2 regions of the Alicycliphilus denitrificans K601 genome follow, and region 2 is predicted to be linked to the other one. Evidence: predicted binding sites of a transcription regulator. Region 2 holds the regulator's gene; the other holds the start of a gene.
The links. Region 2 encodes NrdR, which represses ribonucleotide reductase genes. Its sites were predicted from a motif close to CACNANATNTNGTG; they were not measured.

Region 1 (5,763 bases), 2.1 Mb from region 2:
CCTTCAGCCATAAACAACTCCATCGGCAAGACCTCCGGGCGACTTGCCTTTAGCCGGCATCGCGCCGGCTTTTTTTGCTTTTGCGGCCCCCTGCCTTGGTGCCATTGAAAAGTCCTGCAGGACGCCGCCAGACGTTTGATTTTTACAATTACAAACGCATAAAGACAGTTTTGTACACTCCGTAAAAGAAAGTCGTGCACCACCGTGGGACGTGCGCCCATTCACAGGTCAGCGTTTCAAGATGATGCACCCCACACATCGAACGGAGCTTCGCAAATCCCTCTACTGGCTCGCCGGCCTGCTGGCCGGGCTGTTGCTGGTGCAGCTGTTCCCGGCGCCTGACGCCGCCCGGGGCCTGGCGCGCTACCTGCCGCTGCACACGAGCATGGAGGTGCTCTCCATCGCCATGGCGGCCATGGTGTTCGGCATTGCCTGGGCCACGCAGAAATACCGGCCCAACGGGCGCGACCTCGTCCTCGGCCCGGGCCTGCTGGGCGTGGCCATCCTGGACATGAGCCACTGCCTGTCCTACGCGGGCATGCCGGACTTCATCACCCCCAACGGGCCGGAAAAAGCCATTCTTTTCTGGCTGGCGGCGCGCAGCCTCGCGGCCCTGGCCCTGCTGTGCGCGGCCTTCTGGCCGCAGCGCCACGACAACCGGCTGGGCCCGCGCGCGCGCTGCTGGAGCCTTGCGTGCGTGCTGCTGTTCGTGGGCGCGGTGCACTACGTGGTGCTGCTCCACCCGCAGTCGGTGCCGCCCACCTTCATCCCAGACGTGGGGCTGACGAAATTCAAGATCGACTTCGAGTACGGCCTGATCGCCGCCTACGTGCTGGCGGGCATGGGCTTTCTGACGCATCTGCGCCAGGACCGCGAATTCGGCCTGACGCGCCTGGCGCTGGCCGCATTCACCATGGCCATGGGCGAGTTCTTCTTCACGCTCTACGCCAACGTCACCGACATCTACAACGTGACCGGGCACCTCTACAAGATCATGGCCTGTGCCTTCCTGTACCGGGGCCTGTTCGTGGAGACGGTGCAGGCGCCGTACCAGGAGCTGCAGGCTTCCGAGGCCCAGCACCGGGCCATGCTGGACACGCTGCCCGACCTGCTGTTCGAGCTGAACCGCCAGGGCGTCTACCTGTCGGTGCACGCCAACGACGCGAGCAAGCTGGCGGCGCCGGCCGGCCAGCTGCTGGGCAGGCGGCTCGGCGAGATCCTGCCCGCGCAGGCCGCCGCCGCGTGCCTCGACGCGCTGGCCGAGGCCGAGCGCAGCGGCGTGGCCCGCGGCCAGCGCTTCCGCCTAGCGCTGCCGTCCGGCGTGCACCACTTCGAGCTAGCCATCGCCAGGAAGGCCAATCCCGCGGGGCGCGAGGACACCTACCTGACCCTGGTGCGGGACATCACCGCCACGGTGCACGACGAGCAGCGCATCGCGTTCGAGGCCCGCCTGAACGCGAGCCTGCTGGACCTGCAGCACAGCGACGTCCAGGAGCTCGAGGCGGACTTCCTGCAGCGTGGCATCCGGCATGTCGAGCGGCTCACGCACAGTCCGTTCGCCGTCCTGCATTTCGTGCACGATGGCCAGGACCCCGAGCTCGCGGCCTGTTCGGCGGGAGCGGCGGGCGGCATGCCGGCCCAGGCGGAAGTCTGGCGCCAGGAGTGCGCCGCCCAGCGCATCCAGAACCAGCCGCCGCCCGGCGACGCCCTGCTGCGCTGGATGAGCCTGCCCGTGCAGGAAGGCGGCCGCACGCGCATGCTGCTGGGCGTGGCCAACAAGGCCGAGGACTACGACAGGCAGGACGCCCAGGCGCTGCAGGCCCTGGCCTACGCCATCTGGAGGCGCGTGGTGCAGCGCCGCCAGGATGCGGTCATCCTGCGCCTGTCCGAAGCGCTGGAGCAAAGCCCGCACCAGGTGGTCATCACCGACGTGAGGGCCAACGTGCTGTACGTCAACCGGGCCTTCAGCGAAGTCAGCGGCTACAGCGCGCAGGAAATTCTGGGGAAGAACCCCCGGATGCTGCAGTCCGGTCTCACGCCCCGCTCCGTCTACGAGGAGATGTGGCGCAGGCTGCCCCAGGGCCAGCCTTGGCAGGGCGAACTCGTCAACCGGCGCAAGAACGGCCATATCTACACCGAAATCGTTTCCCTCTACCCGATCCGTGACCTCTCCGGCCAGGTGACGCATTACGTCGCCCACAAGGAAGACATCACTGTGCAGCGCGAGGCCGAGGAGCGCATCCAGGCCCTGTCGAATTTCGACACGCTGACCGGCCTGCTCAACAAGAAGTCCTTCGACGAGCGGCTGGCCCTGGCCATCGAGAGGGCCGGAGCGAGCCACGGGCGGCTTTCCATGCTGTGGTTCGACCTGGACAACTTCAAGCTGATCAACGAGTCGCTCGGCCACACGGCCGGAGACGAGCTGCTGGTGGAGGCGGCCAACCGCCTGCGCTCCTGCCTGGGGACCCAGAACGCGCTGGCCCGCTATTCGGGGGACGCCTTCGTGGCCATCGTGCCGCAGGCAGACCAGGCCAGCGTCGCGCTCATGGCGCAGGAGGCCCTGCGGCTTCTGCAAACCGCCACATCGGTGCAGGGCCATCCCGTGTCGGTCAGCGCATCGGCGGGCGTCGCCGTGTATCCCGACGATGCCCGGACGGCCGGCACCCTGGCCTCGGCGGCCGAGCTCGCCATGTACCGCGTCAAGGAGGACGGGCGCAACGGCCTGCGCTTCTTCGCGCCCGAAATGCAGGCCCACACGCAGCGCTCGCTGGAGCTGGCGGCGGGCCTGAAGGACGCGGCGCGCAAGGGCGAGCTGTTCCTGGTCTACCAGCCCCAGCGCGCGCTGGGCAGCGGCGCGCTGGTCGGCGCCGAGGCGCTGCTGCGCTGGCGCCACCCGCAGTGGGGGCTGGTGTCGCCGGCGGAGTTCATCCCCATCGCCGAGCAAAGCGGCGCCATCACGGCCATCGACTTCTGGGTGGTGGAACAAGCCGCGCAGCAGCTGCGCGCGTGGGACGCCGCCGGCCTTCCGCCGCTGGTGGTCGCGGTGAACGTGTCGGCGGCGCAGTTTGCCCGCCCCCAGCTGGCCGAGGAATTGCTGCACATCCTGCAGCGCGTGGACGTGTCGCCGCAGCGCATCGAGGTGGAACTGACGGAGGCCGTGGCGCTCAAGCACCCGGAGCTGGCCGAGACCACCATCCGGCGCCTGCACGACATGGGCTTCAAGGTGGCGCTGGACGACTTCGGCACCGGCTATTCGTCCATGAGCTACCTCAAGCGCTACACCATCGACAAGCTCAAGATCGACCAGTCCTTCGTGCGCGAGCTGGCCGAGAAGACCAGCGACATGGCCATCGTGACGGCCATCGTCCGCATGGCGCACAGTCTGCACCTGTCGACCCTCGCCGAGGGCGTCGAGACGGCCGAGCAGGCCGCCCTGCTGCACGACTGCGGCTGCGACGAAATACAGGGCTACTGGTACAGCAGGCCCCTGGAGCCTCGCGCCTTCGAAGCATTCGCCAAGGGCCTGCCGCAGCGCGGCGCCTGACCCCGCCCCACTCCTCCCGATGCGCCGGCCTTGCCCGTCCAAGGCCGGCGCTTTGCGCTTCGTCAAACTACCTATAGTGTTTCAAATGTATCTTCAACGCTATATGTAGTGCTCAAGGAAAGCCATGACGCCACCACCAGCCCCTGTCGCCACCCTGCCGCGCGACGTGATCCAGAGGAACGGCGAGCGCGCCGCGTTCGATGCCGAGCGCATCCGCTCGGCCATCGCGCGCGCGGGCAGCGCTACCGGCGATTTCGGTGCCGACGAGGCGCAGTTGCTCACCGCCCAGGCGACCAAGGTGCTCATCCACCGCTTCCGCGGCGAGGCGCCCGCCATCGAGCAGATCCAGGACGTGGTGGAGCAGACGCTGATCGCCGCCAACCACCTGCAGACCGCGCGCGCCTACATGGCCCACCGCCAGCGCCACGCGCTGCTGCGCGCCGACCGGCAGACGCTGGTGCACGTGGAAAGCTCCATCAACGAATACCTCACGCGCGCCGACTGGCGCGTGAACGCCAACGCCAACCAGGGCTACTCGCTCGGCGGGCTGATCCTCAACGTGGCGGGCAAGGTGACGGCCAACTACTGGCTTTCGCATGTCTACGCGCCCGAGATCGGCGAGGCGCACCGCAGCGGCGACATCCACATCCACGACCTGGACATGCTCAGCGGCTACTGCGCCGGCTGGTCGCTGCGCACGCTGCTGCACGAGGGGCTGAACGGCGTGCCGGGCAAGGTAGAGGCGGGGTCGCCCAAGCACATGAGCTCCGCCGTGGGGCAGATCGTGAACTTCCTGGGCACGCTGCAAAACGAATGGGCCGGCGCGCAGGCGTTCTCGTCGTTCGACACCTACATGGCGCCCTTCGTGCGCAAGGACGGCATGGACTACGCCGCCGTGCGCCAGTGCATCCAGGAGCTGGTCTACAACCTCAACGTGCCCTCGCGCTGGGGCACGCAGACGCCGTTCACCAACCTCACCTTCGACTGGACCTGCCCGGAGGACCTGCGCGATCAGGTGCCGGTGATCGGCGGCGTGGAGATGCCGTTTTGCTACGGCGAGCTGCAGGCCGAAATGGACCTGATCAACCGCGCCTACATCGACGTCATGACCACGGGCGACGCCAAGGGCCGCGTGTTCACCTTCCCCATTCCCACGTACAACATCACGCCCGACTTCCCCTGGGAGAGCGAGAACGCCGCCGCCCTGTTCGACATGACGGCCAAGTACGGCCTGCCGTACTTCCAGAACTTCATCAACTCGGAGCTGTCGCCGAACATGGTGCGCTCCATGTGCTGTCGGCTGCAGCTCGACCTGCGCGAGCTCTTGAAGCGCGGCAATGGCCTGTTCGGCAGCGCGGAGCAGACCGGCAGCCTGGGCGTGGTCACCGTCAACTGCGCGCGCCTGGGCTACCTGCACGCGGGCGACGAGGCGGGCCTGTTCGCCGCCCTGGATCGTTTGCTCGAACTCGGCAAGCAAAGCCTGGAAGTCAAGCGCAAGCTCATCCAGCGCCTCATGGACCAGGGCCTGTTCCCGTACACCAAGCGCTACCTGGGCACGCTGCGCAACCACTTCAGCACGCTGGGCGTGAACGGCATCAACGAGATGGTGCGCAACTTCACGCACGACGCGCACGACATCACCAGCACATGGGGCCACGCCTTCGCCCTGCGCCTGCTGGACCATGTGCGCGCACGCATGACGGCTTTCCAGGAAGAAACCGGCCACCTCTACAACCTGGAGGCCACGCCTGCCGAGGGCACGACCTACCGCTTCGCCAAGGAAGACAAGAAGCGCTGGCCCGCCATCCTGCAGGCCGGCACGGCCGAGCAGCCCTACTACACCAACAGCTCGCAGCTGCCCGTGGGCTTCACCGACGACCCGTTCGAGGCGCTGCAGCGGCAAGAGGCCCTGCAGGGCAAGTACACCGGCGGCACCGTGCTGCACCTTTACATGGGCGAGCGCATCTCCAGCGGCGCGGCCTGCCGCGAGCTGGTCAAGCGCGCGCTGACCAACTTCCGCCTGCCCTACATCACCGTCACGCCGACGTTCTCCATCTGCCCCACGCACGGCTACCTGGCGGGCGAGCACCCGTTCTGCCCCACGTGCGATGAAGAGCGGCTGGCGGCCAAGCGCCGGCACCTGCTCGCGGCTTGAAGCCAAATCGGCCTCCATCCCTTACCCATCAAGCGCAAGCAGCTATCAAAACCGTAGTTTTCAA
Region 2 (5,763 bases):
AGCAGCCAAGCCCCGCAGCGATCCGTCGTTCGCCTGGGCAGCCCTTGATTGCCAAGGGACACTGAGAGTTCATAGGACTGCCATGTATCAACGCAATATTCTTGTCGAACAAACCGATCCCGAGGTGTGGGCCGCCATCCAGGCCGAGAACCGCCGCCAGGAAGAGCACATCGAGCTGATTGCCAGCGAGAACTACGCCTCCCCCGCCGTCATGGCCGCGCAGGGTTCGCAACTGACCAACAAGTACGCCGAGGGCTACCCGGGCAAGCGCTACTACGGCGGCTGCGAGAACGTGGACGTGATCGAGCAGTTGGCCATCGACCGCATCAAGCAGCTCTTCGGCGCCGAGGCCGCCAACGTGCAGCCCAACTCGGGCTCGCAGGCCAACCAGGCCGTGCTGATGGCCTTCCTCAAGCCCGGCGACACCATCCTGGGCATGAGCCTGGCCGAGGGCGGCCACCTCACGCACGGCATGGCGCTGAACATGAGCGGCAAGTGGTTCAACGTGGTCTCCTACGGCCTCAACGAGAAGGAAGAGATCGACTACGACGCGTTCGAGGCCAAGGCCCGCGAGCATCGCCCCAAGCTCATCATCGGCGGCGCATCGGCCTACGCGCTGCGCATCGACTTCGAGCGCATGGCGCGCGTCGCGAAGGAAGTCGGCGCCATCTTCTGGGTGGACATCGCCCACTACGCGGGCCTGGTGGTCGCAGGCGAGTACCCCAACCCCGTGCCGCATGCCGACGTGGTGACCTCCACCACGCACAAGAGCCTGCGCGGCCCGCGCGGCGGCATCATCCTCATGAAGGCCGAGCACGAGAAGGCCATCAACTCCGCGATCTTCCCCGGCCTGCAGGGCGGCCCGCTGGAGCACGTGATCGCCGCGAAGGCCGTGGCCTTCAAGGAGGCGCTGTCGCCCGAGTTCAAGGCGTACCAGCAGCAGGTGGCGAAGAACGCCAAGGTGTTCGCCGAGACGCTGACCCAGCGCGGCCTGCGCATCGTCAGCGGCCGCACCGAGAGCCACGTGATGCTGGTGGACCTGCGCGCCAAGGGCATCACCGGCAAGGCCGCCGAGGCGGCGCTGGGCAAGGCCCACATCACCATCAACAAGAACGCCATCCCCAACGACCCCGAGAAGCCCATGGTGACCAGCGGCATCCGCGTGGGCACGCCCGCCATCACCACGCGCGGCTTCAAGGAGGAGGAAACCCGCATCACCGCCAACCTGCTGGCGGACGTGCTGGAGAACCCCGACGACGAGGCGCATCTGGCCGCCGTGCGCGCCAAGGTCAACGCGCTGACCAGCCGCTTCCCGGTCTACCGCTGATCGCGCGAGCGCAGGCGCTGCCGCGATGAAGTGCCCCTTCTGCAGCCACCAGGACACCCAGGTCATCGAGACCCGGGTGTCCGAGGACGGGGACTGCATCCGCCGCAGGCGCCAGTGCGGCGCCTGCGAAAAGCGCTTCACCACCTATGAGCGGCCGGAAGTCAACTTCCCCGCCGTTGTCAAGAAGGACGGCCGCCGCGTCGAATACGACCGCCACAAGCTGCTCGGCTCCTTCAAGCTGGCGCTGCGCAAGCGCCCGGTGAGCACGGTGCAGATCGATTCGGCCATCGAGCGCATCGAGGAGAAGCTGCTGCACTTGGGCCAGCGCGAGGTGATCTCCAGCCGCATCGGCGAGCTGGTCATGCGCGAGCTCAAGAAGCTCGACAAGGTGGCCTACATACGCTACGCCAGCGTGTACCGCAGCTTCGAGGACATCGACGAGTTCCGCGCGCTCGTCGACGAAGTACGCAAGTAAAGACGCTATTCTTCAGATAGCTGCCAGCGCTTGTCCATCAAGCGCTGGAGCCTTTTTTCATTCAAATACTGGCGGGAATGGGCGGCACCGCCTGCCGCACGTCGCCGCACTGCGCGCGCTGGCGCAGCGCGTGGTCCATGAGCACCAGCGCGAGCAGCGCCTCGGCGATCGGGGCGGCGCGTATGCCGACGCAGGGATCGTGGCGGCCGCGGGTCACGACCTCGGTGCTCCGGCCGTGGACGTCGATGGATTCGCGCGGGCTGATGATGGAGCTCGTCGGCTTGATGGCGAGCTGCACCTCGATGTCCTGCCCCGTGCTGATGCCGCCCAGCACCCCGCCCGCGTTGTTGCCGGCGAAGCCCTGGGGCGTAAGCGAGTCGCCGTGCGTGGTGCCGCGCTGGGCCACGCTGGCGAAGCCGGCGCCGATCTCCACGCCCTTGACTGCGTTCAGGCCCATCATCGCGTGGGCGATGTCCGCGTCGAGCTTGTCGTAGAGCGGCTCGCCCAGCCCCACGGGCACGCCGGTGGCCTGCACGCGGAGGCGCGCGCCGCAGGAGTCGCCGCTCTTGCGCAGCGCGTCCATGTAGTCCTCGTAGGCCTGCACGTCGGCCACGGGGGCGAAGAAGGGGTTGTTCGGCACATGCTCCCAGTTCTCGAACGGGATGGGCAGTTCGCCCAGCTGCGCCATGCAGGCGCGAAAGCGCGTGCCGTACGTCTCGGCCAGCCACTTTTTGGCAACGGCGCCGGCCGCCACGGTGGGCGCCGTCAGGCGCGCGGACGAGCGCCCGCCGCCGCGCGGGTCGCGCAGGCCGTACTTGTGCCAGTAGGCGTAGTCGGCATGGCCCGGGCGGAAGCTCTGGGCGATGTCGCCGTAGTCCTTGCTGCGCTGGTCCTGGTTGCGGATCAGGAGCGCGATCGGCGTGCCAGTGGTCCTGCCCTCGTAGACGCCCGAGAGGATCTCCACCGCGTCGGGCTCGTTCCGCTGCGTGACGTGGCGGCTGGTGCCGGGGCGGCGCCGGTCCAGGTCGGCCTGGATGTCGGCCTCGCAAAGCGCCATGCCGGGCGGGCAGCCGTCGATCACGCAGCCGATCGCCGGGCCATGGGATTCACCGAAGTTGGTGACGCAGAAAAGGGTGCCAAGTGTGTTGCCGCTCATAGGGGCGTGATTATCCCAGAGCGGTTGCAGCTATGAAATAAATAGCTGCCAGCACTTGCTAAACAAGCGCTGACGGCCAATCCGGCGTGAAAGTCAATTCGCGGGGGGCGATTCTTCCTGCGGCCAGTCACGGATGTAGGCCTTGAGCAGCTTGTTCTCGAAGTTCTGGCTGTCCACCACGGCCTTGGCCACGTCGTAGAAGCTCACCACACCCATGAGCATGCGCTTGTCCATCACCGGCATGTAGCGCGCGTGCTGGCCCAGCATCATGCGGCGCACCTCGTCCATGTCGGTCTCCAGCGTGCAGGTCAGCGGCGCGTCGTCCATCGCCGAGCGCACCAGCATCGTGCCCACGGAGCCGCCGTTCTTCACCAGCACCTGGATCACCTCGCGGAAGGTCAGCATGCCCACGAGGTCGCCGTGCTCCATGACCACCAGCGAGCCTATGTCCCTCTCGGCCATGGTCTGCACCGCGCAGGCGAGTGGCTCGTCGGGGTGCACGGTGTAGAGGGTGTTGCCTTTGAGGCGCAGGATGTCGCTGACTTTCATGCTGGGGTATCTCCGAATGGTTCTGCAGGCGCTGCGTGCAGCCCCCTATCCGCGGGGAAATATAGCCCACAAATAGCCCACAATGGCGCGCAGGTTCACCACTTTGGAGATATGGATGCCCGGATACACCGACCCCGGCTTCGACACACTCGCGCTGCACGCGGGCGCGCGGCCCGATCCCGCCACGGGGGCGCGTGCCGTGCCCATCCACCTGACGACCTCGTTCGTCTTCGATTCGAGCGACCATGCCGCTGCCCTGTTCAACATGGAGCGTCCCGGCCATGTGTACAGCCGCATCAGCAACCCCACGAATGCCGTGCTGGAGCAGCGCGTGGCCGCGCTCGAAGGTGGCGTGGGCGCGATCGCCACGGCCAGCGGCCAGGCGGCGCTGCACCTGGCGGTCTGCACGCTGATGGGCGCGGGCGGGCACATCGTGGCCAGCACGGCCCTCTACGGCGGGTCGCAGAACCTGCTCAACTACACGCTGCGGCGCTTCGGCATAGAGACCAGCTTCGTCAAGCCCGGCGACCTCGCCGGCTGGCGCGCAGCCGTGCGGCCCAACACGCGCCTCTTCTTCGGAGAGACCGTGGGCAACCCAGGGCTGGAGGTGCTGGACATTCCCGCCGTGTCGCAGATCGCCCACGAGGCCGGCGTGCCGCTGCTGGTGGACTCCACCCTCACCTCGCCCTGGCTCATCAGGCCCCTGGAGCATGGCGCGGACCTGGTCTACCACTCGGCCACCAAGTTCCTCTCGGGCCACGGCACGGTGATCGGCGGCGTGCTGGTCGATGGCGGCAGCTTCGACTGGGAGGCCTCGGGACGCTTTCCCGAGCTGACGCAGGCCTACGACGGTTTCCACGGCATGGTGTTCGCCGAGGAGAGCACCGTGGGCGCCTTCCTGCTGCGCGCGCGCCGCGAGGGCCTGCGCGACTTCGGCGCCTGCATGAGCCCGCACACGGCCTGGCTGATCCTGCAGGGCATAGAGACCCTGCCGCTGCGCATGGAGCGCCACATGCGCAACACCGAGCGCGTGGTGCAGTTCCTGGCCAGCCATCCGTTCGTGGCGCGCGTGGGCCACCCGCTGCTCGAATCGCACCCCGGCCACCAGCTTGCGCAGCGGCTTCTGCCGCGCGGCGCAGGCTCGGTGTTCAGCTTCGACCTCAAGGGCAGCCGCGGGCAGGGCAAGAAGTTCATCGAGGCGCTCAAGCTCTTCTCCCACCTGGCCAACGTGGGCGACTGTCGCAGCCTGGTGATCCACCCGGCCAGTACCACGCACCACCGCCTGGACGACGAGGCGCTGGCCGCAGCCGGCATAGGCCAGGGCACGATACGCCTGTCGATCGGGCTGGAGGACGCCGGCGACCTGATCGACGACCTGCAGCGCGCGCTCAAGGCCGCAGAAAAAGCGGGGGCGTGATGTACGTCGACGTCAACGGCGCACGGACCTACTGCTACACCGGCGGCAAGCCCCTGGAGCCGGGCAGGCCGACGGTGGTGTTCATCCACGGCGTGCTCAACGACCACAGCGTCTGGGCGCTGCAAAGCCGCTACCTGGCCCACAATGGCTGGAACGTGCTGGCCGTGGACCTGCCCGGCCACAGCAAGAGCGCGGGCGAGGCGCCCGCCAGCGTGGAGCAGGCGGCCGGCTTCGTCGTCGCCCTGCTCGACGCGCTAGGCATCCAGCGGGCGGCGCTGGTGGGCCACAGCTGGGGCTCGCTGATCGCGCTGGAAGCCGCCGCCCGCCTGGGCGCGCGTGCGAGCCACCTGGCGCTGGTGGGCACGGCCTACCCGATGAAAGTCTCGCCGGCGCTCATCGAGTCCTCTCTGCACGAGCCCGAGAAGGCGCTGCGCATGGTCAACACGTTCTCGCGCAGCACCCTCGCCCCGCCGCTAGGGGCGGGCTTCTGGGTCTATGGCGCGGGCATGGCCCTGGGCCGGCGCGTGCTGCGCAGCAACCCGCAGGTCAACGTGTTCCACCGCGGCTTCGTGGCCTGCGACAGCTATGCGGGCGGCGAGCAGGCCATCGCGGCCATCCAATGCCCGGTGCTGTTCGTGCTGGGCACGCTGGACCAGATGACGCACCCGAAGGCCGCGCAGGGACTGATCCAGGCCGCGCGCGCCGCGGGCAGGCAGGTGCAGGTCGCGCAGCTGCCCGTGGGGCACCACCAGATGAGCGAGGCGCCGGACGAGACGCTGCTTGCATTGCGCGATTTTCTGACATGAATCAAAATGGGCTGTAACGCCCGTCCAGCAAGC

Region 1: the regulator NrdR is predicted to act here: its motif matches at 3,642-3,655, upstream of ALIDE2_RS00585 (ribonucleoside triphosphate reductase).

Annotation. Positions count from the first base shown of each region.
Region 1 is NC_015422.1:125,913-131,675, reverse strand. It holds gene ALIDE2_RS00590 (bifunctional diguanylate cyclase/phosphodiesterase) at 242-3,544, shown strand; gene ALIDE2_RS00585 (ribonucleoside triphosphate reductase) at 3,669-5,699, shown strand.
Region 2 is NC_015422.1:2,217,483-2,223,245, reverse strand. It holds ZMP/ZTP riboswitch at 1-46, shown strand, start outside; gene glyA (serine hydroxymethyltransferase) at 83-1,327, shown strand; gene nrdR (transcriptional regulator NrdR) at 1,353-1,802, shown strand; gene aroC (chorismate synthase) at 1,864-2,958, opposite strand; gene ALIDE2_RS10585 (CBS domain-containing protein) at 3,052-3,507, opposite strand; gene ALIDE2_RS10580 (O-acetylhomoserine aminocarboxypropyltransferase) at 3,623-4,924, shown strand; gene ALIDE2_RS10575 (alpha/beta fold hydrolase) at 4,924-5,730, shown strand.